One region of the Bifidobacterium sp. UTCIF-39 genome, then DNA from elsewhere that is predicted to be linked to it. Evidence: riboswitches for the same ligand, from Rfam matches in the RefSeq annotation. Region 1 holds a riboswitch; each other region holds the start of a gene.
What was found. A riboswitch is a leader RNA that binds a small molecule or an ion and turns the genes downstream of it on or off. The one in region 1 is predicted to bind thiamine pyrophosphate.
Positions count from the first base shown of each region.

Region 2: linked by a shared signal. The riboswitch ahead of EP30_RS08750 (ECF transporter S component) and the one ahead of thiM (hydroxyethylthiazole kinase) in region 1 are both predicted to bind thiamine pyrophosphate.
Region 3: linked by a shared signal. The riboswitch ahead of thiS (sulfur carrier protein ThiS) and the one ahead of thiM (hydroxyethylthiazole kinase) in region 1 are both predicted to bind thiamine pyrophosphate.

Region 1 is NZ_JEOG01000018.1:46,874-50,151, reverse strand. It holds gene EP30_RS08085 (glycine--tRNA ligase) at 33-1,508, opposite strand; TPP riboswitch at 1,732-1,906, shown strand; gene thiM (hydroxyethylthiazole kinase) at 1,901-2,767, shown strand; gene thiE (thiamine phosphate synthase) at 2,824-3,278, shown strand, end outside.
Region 2 is NZ_JEOG01000021.1:40,728-44,005, forward strand. It holds gene EP30_RS08745 (ABC transporter ATP-binding protein) at 1-912, opposite strand, end outside; gene EP30_RS08750 (ECF transporter S component) at 916-1,536, opposite strand; TPP riboswitch at 1,592-1,713, opposite strand; gene EP30_RS08755 (dipeptidase) at 1,841-3,211, opposite strand.
Region 3 is NZ_JEOG01000002.1:242,348-245,625, forward strand. It holds gene EP30_RS01980 (HesA/MoeB/ThiF family protein) at 1-370, opposite strand, end outside; gene EP30_RS01985 (putative heavy metal-binding protein) at 522-851, opposite strand; TPP riboswitch at 944-1,043, shown strand; gene thiS (sulfur carrier protein ThiS) at 1,235-1,429, shown strand; gene EP30_RS01995 (thiazole synthase) at 1,514-2,380, shown strand; gene EP30_RS02000 (putative ABC transporter permease) at 2,410-3,278, opposite strand, start outside.

The sequences.
Region 1 (3,278 bases):
ACGACATCAGCCGGGCATGACGGCGTGAGCGATCAGTACAGACCGCCGGCCTCCTGAATACGAACGCTGTCCGGCCATGCCTCGCCGCCCATGGCGACGGGCTTGAGCGGCACATGCGTGCGGTGCTCGCCGATGCGGGCGGCCACGTAGTCGGCCACCTTGTCAAGAGCCACGCGCTCCTGGTTCATGGTGTCGCGGTCACGAATCGTCACGGCCTGATCGTCGAGGGTGTCGAAGTCGACCGTCACGCACAGCGGGGTGCCGATCTCGTCCTCGCGACGGTAACGACGGCCGATGGCGCCGGACTCGTCGTAGTCGATCATCCATTCGTTCTGGCGCAGATCGTTCGCCAGGTTCTGGGCCACGTTCTGCAGTTCGGGCTTCTTGCTGAGCGGCAGCACGGCGGCCTTGACCGGAGCCAGACGCGGGTCGAGGCGCAGCACGGTGCGCTTGTCCACGCCGCCCTTGGTGTTCGGAGCCTCGTCCACATCGTAGGCGTCCACAAGGAAGCACATCAGGGAGCGGGTCAAGCCGGCCGCAGGCTCGATCACGTACGGCACGTAGCGCTCGCCGGTGGCCTGGTTGAAGTAGCTGAGGTCCTCGCCGGAGTGCTTGGCGTGGGCGGAAAGATCGAAGTCGGTGCGGTTGGCCACGCCCTCGAGCTCGCCCCAGTCGGATCCCTGGAAGCCGAACTTGTATTCGATGTCCACGGTGCGCTTGGAGTAGTGGGCGAGCTTCTCCTTCGGATGCTCGTAGTGACGCAGGTTCTCCGGCTTGACGCCGAGGTCGAGGTACCACTGGGTACGGGCGTCGATCCAGTACTGGTGCCAATCCTCATCGGTGCCGGGCTCCACGAAGAACTCCATCTCCATCTGCTCGAACTCACGGGTGCGGAAGATGAAGTTGCCGGGAGTGATCTCGTTGCGGAAGGACTTGCCCATATTGGCGATGCCGAACGGCGGCTTGGAACGCGAGGAGGTCATCACGTTCTTGAAGTCCACGAAGATGCCCTGCGCGGTCTCCGGACGCAGGTAGTGCAGGCTGTTCTCGTCCTCCACCGGGCCGAGATGGGTGCGCAGCATCATGTTGAAGTCGCGCGGTTCGGTCCACTTGCCACGGGTGCCGCAGTCGGGGCACACGATGTCGGCCATGCCGTTCTCCGGCAGCTGGTCATGGTGCTTCTCGGCGTAGGATTCCTGCAGCTTGTCGGCGCGGTTGCGCTTGTGGCAGTTCAGGCATTCGACCAGCGGGTCGTTGAACACGGCGACGTGACCGGAAGCGACCCACACCGGGGTGGGCAGGATGATGGACGTATCAACGCCCACGACGTCGGGACGGGTGACAACCATCGAACGCCACCACTCGCGCTTGATATTGTCCTTGAGCGCCACGCCGAGCGGGCCGTAATCCCATGCGGAACGGGTGCCGCCATAGATCTCACCGGCGGGGAATACGAAACCGCGACGCTTCGCGAGGGATACGACTTCATCAAGTTTGGACTGAGCCACAATGCACCTTCTGGTTTGAACGGTTTGGGGTCTTGTTTTGCGCCCCTGAGTCTATCCGTACACGCTGACAGTCAACGCCAACGACGGAACGACCGGAACACACCATCGAATCGCCGTGCACATGACGACAGCGCAACGACGATGCGACGCAAGTACAAGACGCACAATACGCGCATAGCACTTGAAGTCGCCGAAGTTGTCCGAACGGCGGCATAGCGTCAATGGCACAATGCAGGGGAACCCGTACGACGTACGGCACGATGGTTCGGCCAAGACTCGACCATGATTTCGAGGCGCAACACCATCGGATCGACGCGTAACGGGTTGAGAAAGGCGCCGGCCTGACCCTTGGAACCTGTTGGTCAACACCATCGTAGGGAGGCATTCTTCATATGAGTTCCGATTCCGAAAACCTCGAATCCGGCAACCTCACCGTCGGTGATCCGCTGCGCGCCGAGATCGCGCAGGCCGTGGACGCCGTACGCGAGACCACGCCACTCGCCCAGTCGCTGACGAACTTCGTCACCATCAATTTCGTCGCCAACGCCCAGCTTGCCGTAGGGGGCACGGCGGCCATGCACTACAGCGGCGAAGAAGCCGAGGCTCTGGATTCCGCCGGAGCCTCCAAGGCCACCTACATCAATATGGGCACATTGCTCGCGGAATTCCGCAACGAGTATCCTGCCGCCGCGCGCGATGCCGTGGACCGCGGTCTGCCGTGGGTGCTTGATCCCGTGGGAGCAGGAGCGGGCGAGCTGCGCGGCGAGATTCTTCGCGCCTTTCGGAAGACCCCGCCCACGATCATCCGCTGCAACGCGTCCGAGGCGATTGCGCTGGCCGGGATCTGGGGGCTGGAGGGAGCCGATTCCAAATCACGCGCCGGCGTGGAGGCTCATGATGAAATCGATGCGGCAATCCCCGCGGCCCATGCCCTCGCTCGGTTCACCAAGGGTGTGGTGTCGGTATCGGGGGCCATGGATCTGGTCACCGACGGCGAGCGCGACTTCCGTCTGCCCGGCGGCAGCGTGTGGATGACGAAGATCACGGGCGCGGGCTGTTCCCTGGGCGGCGTCACGGCGACGTACGCCTGTGTGGCCCGCCCGCTGGTCGCCGCGCTGACTGCGGCATTGCATTACAACCGTGCGGCGGATGCCGCCGAACGTGTGGCCGAGGGTCCTGGCTCGTTCCAAGTGGCGTTCCTCGATGCGCTGTGGAACACCACGTCCGATGAGATCGCCCAGTCGCCGATCTACGCCTGATTCCCTGATTCCCTGATTCATTGTCGATTCATTGTTCATACTGCAAGGAGCGAATCATGACCAACCGTTTCCCGTACGCGTCGATGCGCGACATTCTCGATGTATCCGCCTATCTGGTGCTCGGCCCGGATGATACGCACGGCCGCCCGGTCACCGATGTGGTGGCACAGGCCCTGCGTGGCGGCGTAACCATCGTGCAGCTGCGCGCCAAGCATTCCGATGCCGGCGAGATCATCGCCATGGCCAAGGATATCGCGCAGGTGATCGCGGATGCCGGAAAAAGCGATACCGTGCCGCTGCTGATCGACGATCGTCTGGACGTGGTGCTCGCCGCCCGCGATATGGGCATCAAGGTGGACGGCGTGCACGTGGGCCAGACCGATGTTCCCGCCACCGCATGCCGCAGGCTGCTCGGCCCGGACGCGATCGTGGGTCTGTCGGCCAACACCACCGAATTGTTCGACATCATCGAGGAGCTGCCGGCCGGTGTGGTGGATTACATCGGCGCAGG
Region 2 (3,278 bases), on a different contig from region 1:
CGGCACGCCGTTACGTCCGAACGACAGATCCCGGGTGGACAGCACGATGCGCTCGTTCTCAACATCGTCAGTGGTGGCGGTGTCGGCGGTGTCATCATCGTCATCCGTGGGCGGGAAACTCGGAATCGCACGCCCCGGCACCCATGAGCCGCCATCGGCGAGAACATCACCCATGGTGGAGAACACCTCATCGGGCGTACCGTCGGCCAGCACACCGCCTTCATGGCTGTCGCCCGCGGCACCGAGCACGATCACGCGGTCGACCAGATCAAGCCAGACGTCGATATGATGTTCGACCACGACCATGGTCTGACCAGTGGACTCCACGACATGCCTCACCGCATCATGAACCTCACGCACGCCCGGTGGATCGAGATTCGCGGTGGGCTCATCGAGCAACAGCAAACCGGGACGCATGGCCAGTACGCCGGCCAATGCCAGACGCTGACGCTGACCACCGGACAGGTGCCGCGTGGAATGCGTGAGCTCAAGCGATTCAAGTCCCACGATGTCGAGCGACGCCCGGACCCGCTTCCACGTCTCGTCCTTGGGGACGCCAAGATTCTCACAGGCGAAGGCCACATCGTCGCCCGCACGTTCAAGGATGATCTGCGCATCCGGATCCTGCAACACCAATCCGGCCATACCGCGCGCGTCGTTGGCGTCCACTCCCCCGACGCTGAGCGTACCCTCGCGCACACCCTCGTCGTCACTGCCCAGCACGCCGGCCATGGCGGCCATGAACGTGCTCTTGCCGGCACCCGACGCGCCCAGCAGCAGCACGCGCTCGCCGGGACGGATCGTCAGATTCACATGACGCAGCGCGAAGTCCTTGCGGGTGGAATGACGCCAGCCCCAGTCGCGCGCCTCAACGCCGACCGGGGCCGCCTTCTGGAATACGGAATCGTTCACCGATCAGACCAGCGCCTTGGCCCTGCCGGACTCGAAACGGTCGAGCACGCCGGTGGCGGCGATGGCACGCTGCACGAACCACATGAGCAGGCCGGCGATCACGGCACCGGAGATCAGCGTGGTCACCAGATAGGACAGACCGTAGGTGCTAAAGAAGCCGATGCCCACGCGGCTGCCGAACGGGGAGAACTCGAACAGGTAGTTGCCGAAACCGGACAGCAGACCGGAAAGGGTGGCGGTCAGCGGGTTCCACACGCGGTAGCGCACCACGATGAAGATGATCTCGGCGAACACGCCTTGGACCAGACCGATGATGATCGAGCCGCTGATGCCGAATACGCCGCCGGCGCCGATGATGTATTCGATGCAGGCCGCGATCAGTTCGGCGTAGATGGCCGCGCCGGGCTTGCGCACGATGATGGCGGCCAGCGGACCGGCGAACAGCCAGAAGGCGCAGACCAGACCGTTGAAGCCAGGGAGCACGGCGTCAAGGGCGGTGGTCGGGATCTTGTAGATCAGATCCCAGCCGGCGAAGATCACACCGGATGCGACCGCGATGATGGATGCGACGACTATATCGACTACGCGCCAGCGCAGATTCGTCTTGGCGATGGTTTCAGACATGTGAGTTGTGCCTTTCCTCTCCATGGGGAACGCCGGTTGCGTTCCGCCACAAGGCACGGGAAAACGAGAGACATCCGTGCGCCGGCATTACCCGGTATACGTTCATACGGTCGAAGCAGTGCTTCCTCTCAGCCTTCGCATTCTGTGGGATATGCGAAAGCCCCCGTGTCCGAAGCTGATACTACACGGGGGCCTTACAAAGTGCAATGGTCAATTCCGCGAAATCATGGGAATCGTCGATGAACGGTTCCGTAGATCTACGTAGTTCACCATGATTGGCGGAACGACCGCACGTAATTTTGGGTTACCGGGCGAGCTTGCCGAGAATCAGCGCCTCGGCGAGGATGTTCTTCTTCAGACTCGGCAGGTCGATGGACTCGTTGGGGCTGTGCGCGTTGGCCTTCGGGTCCTCGGGGCCGGTGACCAGCACCTGCGCCTGGGGGAAGATACGCTGCAGTTCGGGGATGAACGGGATGGATCCGCCTTCGCCCTTGTTCGCGGGCTCCACGCCGAACGCCTCGGCCAGCGCCTCCTCGGCGTCCTTGACGGCGGTGCAGTTGGGGTCCATGGCCCAGCCCTTGCCGTTCTCCAGCGACTCGACGGTCACTTCGGCGCCAAACGGGGCGTTTGCCTTCAGGAACTCGGCGAGCGCGCGCTGCGCCTCCTCGGGCTCCTGGTTGGGCGAGGTGCGCATGGACAGGCGGAAGCGAGCGGAGTCGGCGATCACGTTGAACGAGCCGTCCACGGGATGCGCATCGAAGCCGATCACGGTCACGCTGGGCTTGGTCCACAGACGGGAGGCGATCGAATCAGTGCCGGCGAGACGATAGCCGGGCACCACAGCGGCGTCGGCGCGCAGGGACTCCTCGTCAAGATCGCGCTGGAGTCCGCCGATCGGCTCCTCGGCGAGCAGGCCGGGCACCACGAGGTTGCCGTCCTTGTCATACATGGACGCGATGAGCATGGATGCGAGCGTGTTCGCGTCGAGGATCGGACCGCCGAACTGGCCGGAATGCACGGGGTGGCCGAGCACGCGCACGGTCACGTCCACGCAGGTGTTGCCGCGCAGGGAGGTGGTCAGACTGGGGATCTCGGCGGACCAGTTGCCGGAATCGGCCACGATGATCACGTCGGATTCGAACTCGGCGGCATGCTCTTCGATGAACGGGATGAAGCTGGGCGACCCCATCTCCTCCTCGCCTTCGATGAACACCTTCACGTTCACACCCAGATCGTCTCCAAGGGCGTGCAGCGCGCCGGAGTGGATGGCGATGCCGCCGCCATCGTCGGCCGCGCCACGGCCGTACAGACGACCGTCGTCCTTGGCGGTGGCGACGAACGGATCGGTGTCCCACTCCTTGGGATCGGGAACCGGCTGCACGTCATGATGGGCATACAGCAGTACAGTGGGCGCCTGGGGATCCACGATGCGCGAACCGACGACCTCCCACGCACCGGGCGTGCCATCCGGGTTGCGCGACTGGACCACGCGAGCGTCCACGCCCTCCTCACGCAGCACCTCGGCCACGAATTCGGCGGAACGCTTCATATGATCGGCGGTGATGCCCAGCGCCGACACGGATCCCAGTGCGATCTTCCGGGATAGCACGTCAACGACCCGCTGCCAGTCCTGATCCACGCGGGAGCGCAGCTCGTCGAAACCGACCTGTGCCATATAATCATCCTCCTTGGCGATTGGTGTCATGTGGCTGTATAAACCCTATGAGTCTAGGCGTCACCGT
Region 3 (3,278 bases), on a different contig from region 1:
CCACGTCGTAGTCGGCGATCAGTTCGGCGGCGTTGCCGGCGTCGAACATGGTCCGATGCACGTTCACCGTCACGTCCGGGTTCAGTCTGACGATGCTTTCCTTCGCGGATTCCGCCTTGGACATGCCGACCCTGTCGGAGTCGTGGATGATCTGACGCTGCAGATTGCTGACGTCCACCACGTCGTCATCCACGATGCCGAGTGTGCCCACGCCGGCCGCCGCCAGATACAGGACGACAGGGGATCCCAGACCGCCGGCTCCGACGATCAGCACCTTCGCCGCGAGCAGACGCTTCTGTCCACGCACGCCCACGCCCTTGAGGATCAGATGCCGCGCGTACCGGTCGATCTGATCGTCGGAAAGCGTGATGCGCGGTTTCGCCGTGGTCGTCTGCGTCTGCTGCGGTTCCATGAAGTCGTTCTCCTTGCGCCCGTGTGCTCAATCGTTCAACATCTTGAATTCACGGCTGGACGGAGTCCTCGGCCGACGGCACGGAAACACAGCGGCCATCCCGCGTCGTTCAGGCCTTGGCGGCGAGCTGGACCGCGGTTCCCGATGCGGTGACCATGAGCATGTCGCCCTGGCCAAGCACCTCGTAATCGATGTCCACGCCCACCACGGCATGGGCGCCGAGCGCGGAGGCGCGCTGCTGCATTTCGGCGAGCGCCTCCTCGCGCGCGTTGACCAGCTCGTTCTCATAACCCTGGCTGCGGCCGCCGAACACGTTGCGCAGGCCAGCTCCGAGATCCTTGAGGATGTTCACACCGGAAATGACCTCGCCGAACACAATGCCGTAATAGCCGGTGATGGTGTAGCCCTCGACGGTGGGGGTAGTGGTGACGATCATGATATTCCCTTCGATCGGTGTTCCCTGATTCGGGAACCGTATTCCCACCTTACCGTGTTCGGCGCGCCGGCGTCTGCACGAGCAGGTAGGGTGATTGGTGTACGAACGGGAGCCGTTGGGCTGAGAGGAAGCTTCGCTTCGACCGTGGACTTGATGCGGGTCATGCCGCCGTAAGGAATCGTCATCGATTGCGCAACGCAGTGCATGATCATCACTCCGCATCATCCATGGTGGATTATGGAGTTGCTTTGCTATTCATTCCAACGATTCCGTATCCACGACGATAATCGAATATGGCATGACGGGTTCATGAACGGGCGCACCACGCAGGGTACGGCTTGGTTTCGTGCGCCCTTTTTTCATATTCGCCGAGTTTGGAGGAACTCATGCAGGTCAATGGAGAACAGGTCACGCTGGATACGCCGGTCAGCGTCGCCGACTATCTGGAGTCGCACGGTTACCGTGCCGAACGAGTGGCCGTGGAGCTCGACGGTGCCATCGTGCCGCGGGAGAAGCGTGACGATGTCATGCTCACTGATCAGTCGGTCATGGAGATCGTTCAGTTCGTTCAAGGCGGCTGAGTTCGCGCGCGTCGAACACCGGACATCACGTTCAGCATCATTTCATTCCGTTATCAATCTCCGTCATCAATCAAGGAGCCAATCATGATCCCCAATCCCGTCACTGAGGAATCCGTAGCCGCCACTCCCCTGCCGCCGCAGCCCGCGGTCACGAATCCGGTAGGCACTGCAGCCCCTATGCCCGAAGTGGTCGACAAGCCGCTGAATCTTGGCGGCCATGAGTTCGAGTCCCGCTTCATTCTGGGATCCGGCCGGTATGATCTCAATCTGATCAAGGCCACGGTGGAGCATGCCGGCACGCAGATCGTCACGATGGCGCTTCGTCGTGCACAGACCACGGAAAACAGCGTGCTCGATTACATTCCCGAGGGCATCACCCTGCTGCCGAACACGTCGGGCGCCCGTAATGCGGAGGAGGCTGTGCGCATCGCCCGACTGGCCCGCGAGGTGTGCCACACGGATTTCGTGAAGGTGGAGATCGAGCATGAGACCAAGTATCTGCTGCCCGATAACGCCGAGACGATCCGTGCCACGGAGATGCTGGCAAAGGAGGGATTCGTGGTCATGCCGTACATGTTCCCGGATCCGATCGCAGCCCGTCAGCTGGAGGAAGCCGGTGCCGCCGCGGTGATGCCGCTGGGTTCGCTGATCGGTTCGAACATGGGTCTGCGTATGCGTGACTTCATTCGCATCATCATCGACAATGCGAACGTGCCGGTGATCATCGACGCGGGCATCGGACGTCCGAGCCAGGCCTGCGATGCGATGGAGATGGGTGCCGATGCCGTGATGGCCTATACCGCCGTGGCGAGCGCCGGCAACATTCCGCTCATGGCCCGCGCGTTCAAGGATGCGATCGCCGCCGGACGTGCCGCCTATCTGGCCGGTCTTGGCAAGGTGACCGAAGGACAGGCTGTGCCGTCCAGTCCCACCACGGGATATTTGCACTGATGCACTGATAGTCGTTCTGTGCGGCTGTATCACCGATCGTTGTCGCAACGATCGCGATCATCATGTTTGCGATCGTTGCGATTCAGCATCTCACGCAGCTGCTTGATCGTCTCGCCATAGTCAACGGATGTCATGCGGGGGAACGAGCGGATCATACGTTTCTGCTGCGCGTTGAGCGCATTGGTAAGCGTGTCGTACAGCCGGCTGATCCCCTGCACGCGCGTGACCAGTCCCGGCAGATCGGGAAGGTTGTCGGCAAGATCACGCATCCGGTCCGCGGCGGCTCCCTTGTACGACTGCAGTCGTCCCGCGGCGGCGTCACTGTATCGTTGCAACGCCTCGATCGGGTCGAGCGCATAATCGCCCAGTCGTTCGCGGATGATGTCGCGGCTGCGTTCCAATATCTGGGAGAATTCGGCCAGACGCCGGGCGAAGCCGCTGAGGCCGATCACGGTGATCAGGAAGTCCACGAGGATCGTCACCATCAGCACCGCGATGATCGTATGGAATAGCGGCAGCGGGATCATCGCGGTCCATTGTTCCACCCACGGCTGGGCCACATCCACGATCAGTACGCCGAATACGCCGAATATGATCGCGCCGATCAGGCAGATACGTCCGTTGATATTGAATCTGAAGTGCGAGTAATCCCACCATCGTGCATGGAACGCCTTCTCCATCACCCATGACGTCACGTATTCGAGTACCGATGCGCCCACCGCACCCAGCAGGAACATGGTCACCAACGACATCGGCGTGTCCTTGAGCGGGGTGAGTACCACGATGGCGACCACCGCGCCGGTCCCATAGATCGGGCAGAGCGGTCCGTTGAGGAATCCGCGGTTCACGAACCGCCGTTCCTGCACAGAGACGAGTATCGTCTCGTACACCCAACCGA